Regions from separate parts of the Buttiauxella sp. 3AFRM03 genome, predicted to be linked through region 1. Evidence: predicted binding sites of a transcription regulator. Region 1 holds the regulator's gene; the other holds the start of a gene.
The links. The regulator LexA, encoded in region 1, represses DNA repair genes until DNA is damaged. The targets are predictions, from matches to a motif close to TNCTGTATGTACATACAGNA.
Positions count from the first base shown of each region.

Region 2: the regulator LexA is predicted to act here: its motif matches at 1,982-2,001, upstream of D8682_RS25070 (metal-dependent hydrolase).

Region 1 is NZ_CP033076.1:2,684,302-2,690,288, forward strand. Features, by position in the region: gene zur (zinc uptake transcriptional repressor Zur) at 1-192, shown strand, start outside; gene D8682_RS14015 (CsbD family protein) at 335-544, opposite strand; gene dinF (MATE family efflux transporter DinF) at 818-2,152, opposite strand; gene lexA (transcriptional repressor LexA) at 2,221-2,829, opposite strand; gene D8682_RS14030 (diacylglycerol kinase) at 2,938-3,306, opposite strand; gene plsB (glycerol-3-phosphate 1-O-acyltransferase PlsB) at 3,433-5,862, shown strand; gene ubiA (4-hydroxybenzoate octaprenyltransferase) at 5,956-5,987, opposite strand, start outside.
Region 2 is NZ_CP033076.1:5,048,924-5,054,910, reverse strand. Features, by position in the region: gene D8682_RS25085 (BRO family protein) at 1-36, shown strand, start outside; gene hxpB (hexitol phosphatase HxpB) at 321-989, shown strand; gene kduD (2-dehydro-3-deoxy-D-gluconate 5-dehydrogenase KduD) at 1,143-1,904, shown strand; gene D8682_RS25070 (metal-dependent hydrolase) at 2,019-2,609, shown strand; gene D8682_RS25065 (L-cystine transporter) at 2,743-4,140, shown strand; gene D8682_RS25060 (tetratricopeptide repeat protein) at 4,274-4,960, shown strand; gene cedA (cell division activator CedA) at 5,036-5,275, opposite strand; gene katE (catalase HPII) at 5,422-5,987, shown strand, end outside.

The DNA of each region.
Region 1 (5,987 bases):
GTGAAGGAGCATAGCGCGGAAGGTGTGGAAGATATTATGAATCAGCTGGCTGCCCAGTCAGGATTTGCTCTACACCACAATGTCATTGAGGCGCATGGTTTATGCAGCGCGTGTGCGGAAGTTGAAGCCTGTAGCCACCCGGAAGAATGCGGGCATGACCACACCATTCAGAGTAAGAAGAAGTCACGCTAGCCTGAACCCGAAATAATTCGAGTTGCATTGAAGCGGTAAGTGAATGCAGCCAAAAGATGTAGCTTGAAGTATGGAGGGGATCGGTACATCCATGTACCAGGGCAGGTTAGCCTATGAGAGTTAACACATCTGAGGGATGAGATTACCAGCGGTAATCGTTACGTTTTTCCCAATCAACGACTTCGTTCTCTGCCTGATCTTTCGCATATCCATAGCGTTCCTGAATTTTACCGACAAGCTGATCGCGTTTCCCTTCGATGACGGTCATGTCATCGTCTGTCAGTTTGCCCCATTTCTCTTTTACTGTGCCTTTGAACTGTTTCCAGTTACCGCCGATTTCGTCTTTATTCATAATAATATCCTCATCGTTCGGTTAAGAACTGCTAATAGTTAACAACGCCCAGGTGCTGCCGTTTGGCTGACACTCACTATCTGCTGGACGTGGAAATAATTGTAGTCAAGGATATGGCAGTGAGGGGAAAACTAAGAACATTGAACCACAGAAGTAACAGAAATGATGCTGACTTGCCCCAAAATCAGGTGGCAAATCAGCATACTGGAGTGCGATTAAAAGCGCGTCAGAAGTTGTAACTAACTATGAGTTGTAACTAACTATGAGCTGTAACTAACCAGGAGTTCCAGCCGGAAACCAGCTGTTATCCCGCCAATGGCGACGCCAAATCCATCCCAAAGACAGTCCGCGCAAAGCCAGGAACACAGCCACGGATAACCACAGACCATGATTTCCCAGATAAGGCACGGTGAGCAACGTCAGCCCAAATCCCAATGCCGCAACCGCCATGCTGTTGCGCATTTCCGTACCTCGCGTTGCGCCAATAAACATGCCGTCCAGCAAATAACACCAGACACCAACAACGGGCAAAACAATCTGCCAGTGCAAGTAGCGGTCTGCCTGTAGCTGCAATTCAGGGATAGAGGTAAGAAGCGAAACAATGTGCTCACCAAACAGCGCATACACAGCGGCGAACATAAGAGCGACTAAGCCCGCCTGGCGACATGCAGCGCCCCATACTTCGAGCAATTGACCACGGTTTTTAGCGCCAAACGCCTGCCCGGAATGGGCTTCAACGGCATAGGCGAACCCATCGAGCGCATAGGCGGTGAAGGTTAATAGCGTCATCAACACGGCGTTAACCGCGACGATTTCGCTACCTAACCGCGCGCCAAAGATAGTGACTGAGGCGAAACAGACCTGTAGCAACAGCGAGCGCAGCATGATGTCGCGATTGAGTGCCAGCAGACGCCGCACATTCCCGCGCCAGGACTCTTTGAGCATCTCAAAGCTGATTCCGCGCAAACCCATGACCTTTTTCACCATCAGCAAACCAATGATAAACGTCGCATATTCTGCGGTGACGGTGGCGAGTGCCGCGCCCTGAACATCCATGTGTAGCCCCATAACCAGCCACACATCCAGCACGATATTCAGTACGTTTCCGACAACCAGCAAGATAACTGGCGCACGCGCATACTGAACACCTAACAACCAGCCCAACAAGACCAGGTTGGCAAGCGAGGCTGGCGCACTAAGCCAACGTATTTCAAGGAATCGCCGGGCCTGCAACAAAACATCTTCATTGCCGCCGACGATATGCAAGGCCAGGGATATCAGCGGTTCACGCAGTAAGACGATCGCCACCCCTGCTCCTAACGCCAATAGCAAGGGCTGAACCAGTGCACGCGCTAAAGCAGAGGGATTATTGGCACCAAATGCCTGGGCAGTTAAACCGGTGGTGCTCATGCGCAAAAACAACAACAGCATAAATAAGAAGCTGGTTGCCGTCGCACCAATAGCGACACCGCCAAGATAAACAGGGCTATCCAAATGACCAATTACCGCGGTATCAACAAGGCCCAGTAAAGGCACGGTGATGTTGGAAAAAATCATGGGTAAGGCGAGGCGCCAGAGAGCTCTGTCAGCCGTCGAGAAAAATCGCATGGCCAATCCAGGAAGAGATAAGAGAATTAAGACGATGATGCGCATTAAAGCGCATCATCTGGAGAAGTTTACAGCCAGTCGCCGTTGCGAATTACCCCAACCGCCAACCCTTCAATAGAGAAGCTATGTTCGCGCAGGTCAACCACAATAGGTTCAAATTCGCTATTTTCAGGCAGAAGATGAACGGTATTACCCTGCTGCTTTAAGCGCTTAACAGTCACTTCGTCGTCAATACGCGCCACCACAACCTGGCCGTTACGCACATCCTGAGTTTTATGAACTGCAAGCAGGTCGCCGTCCATAATACCGATGTCTTTCATAGACATCCCGCTAACGCGCAACAGGAAATCGGCATTTGGTTTAAACAGTGATGGGTCAACCTGGTAATGGCCTTCGATGTGCTGTTGTGCAAGGAGTGGTTCCCCCGCAGCAACACGCCCAACCAGCGGAATACCGGTAACTTCTTCCACCAGCAAGCGGATACCGCGCGACGCACCAGAGATAATCTCAATGACGCCTTTACGGGCAAGTGCTTTCAGGTGCTCTTCAGCGGCGTTCGGAGAACGGAACCCCAGACGTTGAGCAATCTCGGCACGAGTCGGTGGCATGCCGGTCTGGCTGATATGATCCCGAATAAGATCAAACACCTCTTGCTGCCTGGTAGTTAACGCTTTCATTCCGCCCCCTGGGTGTTTATACAGTTATGCTGTGAGTATATACAGTCAAAGGCGATTTTGGAACCACAAATTGAGCAAAAAACCAGGGACTTAACTATTCTGGAAAGATCATCGCAAATGCGGCCAAAGCAGTGTGATCCAGGTAATAACTGCGAGGATAATGGCGATTAATACGGCAGCAGACCCCATGTCCTTGGCCCGTCCTGAAAGCTCGTGGTAATCGGTACCAACACGGTCAACAAGCGCCTCGATAGCGCTATTGAGAATTTCGACAATCATGACCAGCACAACAGAACCAATCAGTAAAATACGGGTGATAGGGTCAACATCTAACCAGCAGGCGATGGCGATGGCGATGAGCGCGCTAACCCCTTCCTGGCGGAAAGCCGCTTCGTTAATCCAGGCTGCTTTGAGCCCTTTCCATGAGTAGCCTGCGGCTTTGATGATACGGGTAAGTCCAGTGGTACTGCTCGCCATTTTGGGAAACCTTTTCAAATTATTTGGGTCAATGCTTATCTATATTGCAACGCCACAGAAATCTGAGCCAGATTCTGATATTCTTGCGGCGAATTTGCATCATTAACCTGAGGCTTTACATCGTTTATGTCAGGCTGGCCAAGAATCTACTACAAATTACTTAATTTACCATTAGGCGTTCTGGTAAAGAGCAAGTCCATTCCGGCAGATCCACAAGCCGAACTGGGCTTAGATCCCACACGCCCGATTATGTATGTCCTGCCGTATAACTCCAAGGCGGACTTATTAACGCTGCGCGCACAATGTCTCGCGCATAACTTGCCCGACCCTCTCGAGCCGTTAGAAATCGACGGTGCGGTATTGCCGCGCTATGTCTTTATCCATGGCGGCCCGCGTGTTTTCACTTATTACACGCCAAAAGAAGAGTCGATCAAACTGTTCCACGATTACCTCGACTTACACCGCAGCAATCCAAATCTGGATGTGCAGATGGTGCCAGTATCGGTGATGTTTGGCCGCTCCCCTGGGCGCGAAAAAGGCGAAGTGAATCCGCCATTAAAGATGCTGAACGGCGTCCAGAAATTTTTCGCTGTTTCCTGGCTTGGGCGCGACAGCTTTGTGCGTTTCTCCGCTCCGGTTTCGCTGCGCCAGATGGCAACCGACCACGGTACAGACAAAAAAATCGCCCAAAAACTGGCTCGCGTAGCGCGTATGCACTTTGCTCGCCAGCGTTTAGCGACTGTCGGCCCGCGTCTGCCGGTACGCCAGGATCTGTTCAATAAGCTACTGGCCTCAAAAGCTATTGCTCGTGCAGTAGAAGATGAAGCGCGCAGCAAGAAAATCTCCCATGAAAAAGCCCAGCAGAATGCTGTTGCTTTGATGGAAGAGATTGCCGCTAACTTCTCGTATGAAGCCGTGCGTTTGACTGACCGCGTGTTAGGTCTGACGTGGAACCGTTTGTACCAGGGCATCAACGTTCATAACGCTGAACGCGTGCGCCAACTGGCTCATGACGGCCACGAGATTGTCTATGTGCCCTGCCATCGCAGCCACATGGACTACATGCTGTTGTCCTACGTGCTTTATCACCAGGGACTGGTTCCTCCGCACATCGCAGCGGGTATCAACCTGAACTTCTGGCCAGCCGGCCCGATTTTCCGCCGCCTCGGTGCGTTCTTTATCCGCCGTACCTTTAAAGGCAGCAAACTCTACTCCACCGTGTTCCGTGAATATCTGGGCGAGCTGTTTAGCCGTGGCTATTCCGTTGAATACTTTGTGGAAGGTGGCCGTTCTCGTACCGGGCGTTTGCTCGACCCGAAAACCGGTACGCTGTCGATGACCATCCAGGCCATGCTGCGCGGCGGTACTCGCCCTATTACCCTGGTGCCAATTTACATTGGCTACGAGCATGTAATGGAAGTGGGGACTTACGCGAAAGAGCTGCGTGGCGCGACCAAAGAGAAAGAGAGTTTCATGCAGATGGTGCGCGGGCTGAGTAAGCTGCGTAACCTCGGCCAGGGCTATGTTAACTTTGGCGAACCGATGCCGCTGATGACGTTCCTGAACCAGCGTGTTCCAGAGTGGCGCGATTCAATCGACCCGATTGAGGCCATCCGCCCGGCATGGTTGACGCCAACGGTCAATGAAATTGCCGCTGAACTGATGGTGCGTATTAACAATGCCGGTGCGGCAAATGCCATGAACCTGTGCTGTACCGCGCTGTTGGCCTCGCGTCAGCGTTCACTTACCCGTGAGCAACTGACCGAGCAGCTCAACTGCTACCTGAGCCTGTTGCGTAATGTGCCGTATTCACCGGACGCGACCGCACCAGACCAGCCAGCAGAAGCGCTGATTGAGCACGCGTTGCAGATGAACAAGTTTGAAGTCGAGAAAGACACCATCGGTGACATCATCATTCTGCCGCGCGAGCAGGCGGTTCTGATGACATATTACCGTAACAACATCCTGCATATGCTGGTGTTGCCTTCTCTGCTGGCAGCAATTATTACTCAACATCGCCGTATTGACCGTAACGAACTGCTGCGTCAGGTCGAGCTACTTTACCCGATGCTGAAGGCTGAACTGTTCTTGCGCTGGAGCACGACCGAACTTGCTGGTGAAATTGACATCATGCTCAATGAACTGGTTCGTCAGGAACTGGTGACACTGACAGGCGATGAAGTGCAGATTAATCCTGCTCGTTCACGCACCATGCAGCTGCTGGCAGCAGGTGTTCGCGAAACGCTACAGCGTTATGCGATTACCTTCTGGCTGCTGAGCGCAAATCCGTCGATTAACCGTGGGACACTGGAGCGTGAAAGCCGCACCGTTGCCCAGCGTTTGTCTGTTTTGCATGGCATTAATGCACCGGAGTTCTTTGATAAAGCCGTCTTCACCTCGCTGGTTTTAACCTTGCGTGATGAAGGCTATATCAGCGATACCGGGGATGCAGAGCCTACTGAAACCATGAAGGTCTACCAGATGCTGGCAGAACTGATCATGCCGGATGTGCGTTTGACGATTGAAAGTGCGACGTCGCAGGCTGCGACTGAGTAAAAAATCTGGCGGATGACGCGATTGCTTATCCGCCCTACGGTTCGACTTGTAGGGCGGATAAACGAAGTGTCATCCGCCATTTAATTTCTGATATTAGAAGTGCACGTAACTCAACACCAGGCCAA
Region 2 (5,987 bases), 2.4 Mb from region 1:
TTAGAAGAAATGAATTTCCTGACAGCATCGCACTAATGAGATAAAACCCCAGTCAGTGCTGGGGTTGAAAATTAACTTCGGATCCTGCTTTTTAGGGGCTGTTTTGGAGAAAAGTTTTGGAGAGGTTTTGGAGAAAGAAAAAAACAGTTATATTCCAAGCTATTACAGCACTACAAAACTTACACGCACAAAGTTTACCTCTTCCGGGGGGATTTCGCCTGAGCTTTACGGGCGATTCTCACAAAGCAGTGGCAACAAGCGAAAATTCCAGCTATTGATAAGTAATCTTAACTGTAATGCACACCGACAGGAGTCGAAACATGGCTGTGACTCGCCAAATTTTAGCTGCGATTTTTGATATGGACGGTTTACTGATTGATTCTGAACCATTATGGGACAAAGCCGAGCTGGAAGTGTTGGCTAGCGTTGGTGTGGATATTTCCCGCCGCTCTGAACTCCCTGACACGCTGGGTTTGCGTATCGACCTGGTTGTTGACCTGTGGTTTGCCAAACAACCGTGGAACGGCCCATCTCGTGAGGAAGTGACAAACCGCGTGATTACTCGCGCCATTGCCCTGATTGAAGAGACGCGTCCGATTTTGCCTGGTGTGCGTGAAGCTGTCGCTTTATGTAAAGCGCAAGGTCTGAAAGTGGGTTTAGCGTCTGCTTCACCTGCACATATGCTTGAGCGAGTGCTGGAAATGTTCGACTTACGTTCCCAGTTTGATGCCATCGCCTCGGCAGAACATCTGCCTTACAGCAAGCCCCATCCGCAGGTTTATCTGGATGCCGCTGCTAAATTGGCTGTTGACCCGCTCGCCTGTGTAACGCTTGAAGACTCCGTGAATGGCATGGTTGCCACCAAAGCCGCACGCATGCGTTCTATTGTGGTTCCCGCAGAAGAAAACCGTGACGACGTGCGCTGGAGCCTGGCAAATGTGAAGTTGTCTTCGCTGAGTGAATTACGCGCCGAACACCTGATTGGCTAATTTATTACGATGCGGGCCTCCCCGCATCAGTCTCAAAACCATACCGACATCTAATTTTTTAAAACAGTATTTCAAAAATATTTGAGTTTCCCCCTCCCGTATCTACTCTTTACAGACACGCGCAAATGCGCTTTTCCGGATACCGGAGTAACTATGATTCTCGATGCTTTTAATCTGCAAGGCAAAGTCGCTGTTGTTACGGGATGCGATACAGGACTGGGTCAGGGAATGGCGATTGGCCTTGCCGAGGCTGGTTGTGACATCGTCAGCGTAAACCGCAAAATCCCGCATGAAACGGCGCAAAAAGTGCGAGATTTGGATCGCCGTTTTCTCGCCATCCAGGCAGATTTAAGCCAACAAGACGCGATCCCTGACATCATTGCGCAGGCCGTGGCAGGAATGGGGAAAATAGATATCCTTGTAAATAACGCAGGCACCATTCGCCGGGAAGATGCGCTGGAATTTAGCGAGAAAAACTGGGATGACGTAATGAACCTGAACATTAAATCAGTATTCTTTCTCTCTCAGGCGGTGGCAAAACAGTTCATTAAACAAGGCACTGGCGGCAAGATTATTAATATCGCCTCCATGTTGTCCTTCCAGGGCGGTATCAGAGTCCCGTCTTACACCGCATCTAAAAGTGCCGTGCTTGGCATAACGCGCCTGCTGGCAAATGAATGGGCGCAACATAATATCAATGTCAACGCGATCGCGCCGGGATACATGGCAACCAACAACACTCAACAACTGCGTGATAATGAAGTCCGCAGCCATGAAATCCTCGAGCGAATTCCCGCGGGTCGTTGGGGTGTTCCTGCCGATCTGCAAGGCCCGGTGGTGTTTCTTGCCTCCAGTGCTTCCGATTATGTCAACGGTTACACCATTGCCGTCGACGGAGGCTGGTTAGCCCGCTAAACAACACGCCGCCGGGGAATCCGGCGGTTGCAAAATGTTACGCCGTCACCTCTTCCGTCTACTGTATAAAAACCCTATACTGTATGAATCGACAGTTTTCATCCAGGTAGTATCATGACGGCGGAAGGTCACCTTCTTTTTTCCATTGCCTGTGCAGTATTCGCTAAAAACGCCGAACTCACGCCTGTGCTTGCTCAAGGAGACTGGTGGCATATTGTGCCTTCAGCCATCCTGACCTGTTTGCTGCCTGATATTGACCACCCAAAGTCATTTCTCGGTCAACGCTTGCCGTGGTTTTCCAAACCCATTGCCCGCGCCTGCGGCCATCGGGGCTTTACCCACAGCTTATTTGCCGTCTTCGCAAGCCTTGCACTGTTCTATCTCAAAGTCCCCGAAAGTTGGGTGATTCCCGCCGATGCCCTTCAAGGCATGGTGTTGGGTTACTTAAGCCATATTTTGGCAGATATGCTCACTCCTGCGGGTGTCCCACTCCTTTGGCCCTGCCGTTGGCGCTTTCGCTTTCCCATCATCAGGCCGCAAAAAGGTAATCAACTGGAACGTGCCTTGTGCATGGTGTTGTTTGGTCTGGCCGTGTGGATGCCGCAAAGTGTGCCCGATAACAGCGCGGTGCGCTGGTCATCGCACATGATAATTTCGCTGCAAATGACCTTTAATAGTTTTTTAAATAACCACCTGGAACAATAATTAAACGAAATAGCTCAAATTGTAATAATCAATTCCTTTTGAATATAAGAGTAACTCCAGGGTTCTGGTACGCTTTACAGAATAAAGGTGGCAATCAGTCCATCTGTTTTAAATATACTCAGGAGATACGGGGATGAATTTTCCACTCATAGCGAACGTTATCATGTTCGTTATTCTATTGCTGTTGCTGTTGCTAGTACAAACTCGCAACAAACAGTGGAGTCTGGCAAAAAAAGTACTGCTTGGTCTGGTGATCGGTGTGGTATTTGGTCTTGCATTACACACCATTTATGGCGAAGACAGTCCGGTACTGAAACAGTCTATTCAGTGGTTTAACATTGTCGGTAACGGCTATGTTCAATTACTGCAAATGATCGTCATGCCGCTGGTATTTGCCTCTATCCTGAGTGCGGTGGCACGTCTGCATAACGCCTCTTCTCTGGGCAAAATCAGCGTTCTGACCATCGGGACATTGCTGTTTACCACTCTGATTTCAGCGCTGGTCGGCGTGCTGGTCACCAACTTGTTTGGTTTGACGGCTGAAGGCCTGGTGCAGGGCACCGCTGAAACCGCTCGTCTGAGCGCAATCGAAACCACTTATGTGGGTAAAGTGGCTGACCTCAGCGTACCGCAACTGATTCTGTCATTCGTGCCGAAGAACCCGTTTGCTGACCTGACAGGGGCTAACCCAACGTCGATCATCAGCGTGGTGATTTTCGCCGCGTTCCTCGGTGTAGCAGCTCTTAAACTACTGAAAGACGATGCGCCAAAAGGCGAGCGTGTTCTGGTTGCGATTGACACGCTGCAAAGCTGGGTCATGAAACTGGTGCGTCTGGTCATGCAACTGACGCCGTACGGTGTTCTTGCGCTGATGACCAAAGTCGTTGCTGGTTCAAACCTGCAAGACATCATCAAACTCGGTAGTTTCGTGGTGGCCTCTTACCTCGGTCTGGCAATTATGTTCGGCGTGCACGCGGTTCTGCTGGCAGTCAACGGTGTGAGCCCGCTGAAATACTTCCGCAAAGTCTGGCCTGTGCTGACCTTTGCCTTCACCAGCCGCTCCAGTGCAGCCAGTATTCCATTGAACGTTGAAGCTCAAACTCGCCGTCTGGGTGTGCCTGAGTCCATCGCCAGCTTTGCCGCGTCGTTTGGGGCCACCATCGGTCAGAACGGTTGTGCGGGTCTGTATCCAGCGATGCTGGCCGTGATGGTCGCGCCAACCGTCGGTATCAACCCATTGGATCCAGTCTGGATTGCCACACTGGTCGGGATTGTCACCGTAAGCTCCGCAGGCGTTGCGGGTGTCGGTGGTGGTGCAACATTCGCTGCCCTGATTGTCCTGCCAGCCATGGGCTTGCCGGTCACGCTGGTGGCATTGCTGATTTCGGTTGAACCGCTTATCGACATGGGCCGTACCGCGCTGAACGTCAGCGGTTCCATGACGGCAGGTACCATCACCAGCCAGTTGATGAAACAAACCGATAAAGAAATACTCAATAGCGACGAAGAAGCCGAACTGGCACATCGCTAAGCAGTAGCTAAACCACCGTAGAATCTGCGACAATACAACGGCTCCTTGAAAAGGGAGCCGTTTTTTATTGATAAAATAGAGCGCCCCAAAAGGGTGCCAAAATAAAATTGTCTCCTACGGACCCCTTCTCTCTATGAAACGACTCTATTTTTTATTGCTGTTGTGTCTCTCATCGGCGTGGGCTGAAACACCGGACAGCCCCTACCTGCAACATGCGCAGGAAGGTGACAGCCGCGCCCAGTTTTACCTTGCCGATACCCTTTTCAGTGCGGGCGAATATCAGCAAGCGGAAAGCTGGGCGGCAAAATCAGCGGCCCAGGGTGACGCCGATGCTATGGCTCTGCTGGCCCAACTCAAAATCCATGATCCTGCAAATGGCGATTACCAGCAGGCAAAATCGTTAGCCGAACAGGCCGTCGCCCACGGCAGTAAACCAGGAAGCGTGGTTCTGGCGCGTATTCTGGTGAACACCCAGGCGGGCAAGCCCGATTATTCGAAAGCCATGCAGTTACTGGAAAGCGCCTCACAGGACATTGAGAGTGACTCAGCGGTCGATGCCCAAATGTTTTACGGCATGCTGTACGCAAATGGCGTGGGTGTGGTGCAAGACGATGACAAAGCGGCATTCTGGTTCAAGCGCAGCTCGGCACTTTCCCGCACGGGTTATGCCGAATACTGGGCAGGAATGCTGTTTTTAAATGGTGAAAAAGGCTTTATCGCGACCAATAAACAGAAAGCATTGCATTGGCTGAACGTCAGTTGCACGGAAGGGTTTGATACCGGCTGCGAAGAGTTTGAAGAAATCAGTAACGGCGGGTAAAACCGCCGTCATTCGATACCCGTTAGCATTCGAGTTGCAGCCAACACCCCTGCAACTTGAAGGATGATGGATAGATCAGCCTACATCATTCTCACTTCTTACCTGTATCGCCCAACGCTGCGCTGACTCTGGTAATGTAAATGGCGGCGACTGACGGAACGCATCTCCCACCAGCACAAAAGCCACATAGCGATTACGCAGCATCCACACGTCTTTAAATCCTTCAACTCGCCACGCATGAGCCGGTGGTACGGGTTCAACGCGTGGTTGATACGTAAGAACAGGGCGAGTATTCGGTTGGCGCAAAGGTTTCATAGGCAATAGAATCAAAACTAAATTGAGGAGTAACTTCGCTATGATAACGGAGAACGCCCCTCCACGTCTCGCGTTGAGATGACCTTGTTCTATAGTTAAAGCTGTTTTGCCCGACAAAACAGCTTTAACTAAAGGGGTAATATTCAATGTCGACGCACAATAAACATCCTTTAACTCACAGTGCACCAATACATGACGCCAATGAATCAAAGCCCGGTATGGATTCTCTGGCACCTGAAGATGGTTCTCACCGCCCTTCCACCGACCCCAGTTCACCAGGAGCGCAACCTACCGCTGCAGGAAGTTATAAAAGCCCGGATACCTCCAACGAAAAACTGAAATCCCTCGATGTACATCGCAAAGATGGAGAAAACTTCCCGCTTACCACCAATCAAGGTGTGCGCATTGCCGATGACCAAAACTCACTGCGTGCCGGTACGCGCGGGCCTACGCTTCTGGAAGATTTTATCCTGCGGGAAAAAATTACCCACTTCGACCATGAGCGTATCCCCGAGCGCATCGTCCATGCTCGTGGTTCTGCAGCTCACGGTTACTTCCAGCCCTATAAGAATATGGCAGAAATTACCAAAGCAGATTTCCTTTCAGACCCCGACAAAATCACCCCGGTCTTTGTGCGATTTTCTACCGTGCAGGGCGGTGCAGGTTCAGCCGATACCGTGCGTGATATCCGCGGATTCGCCACCAAGTTTTA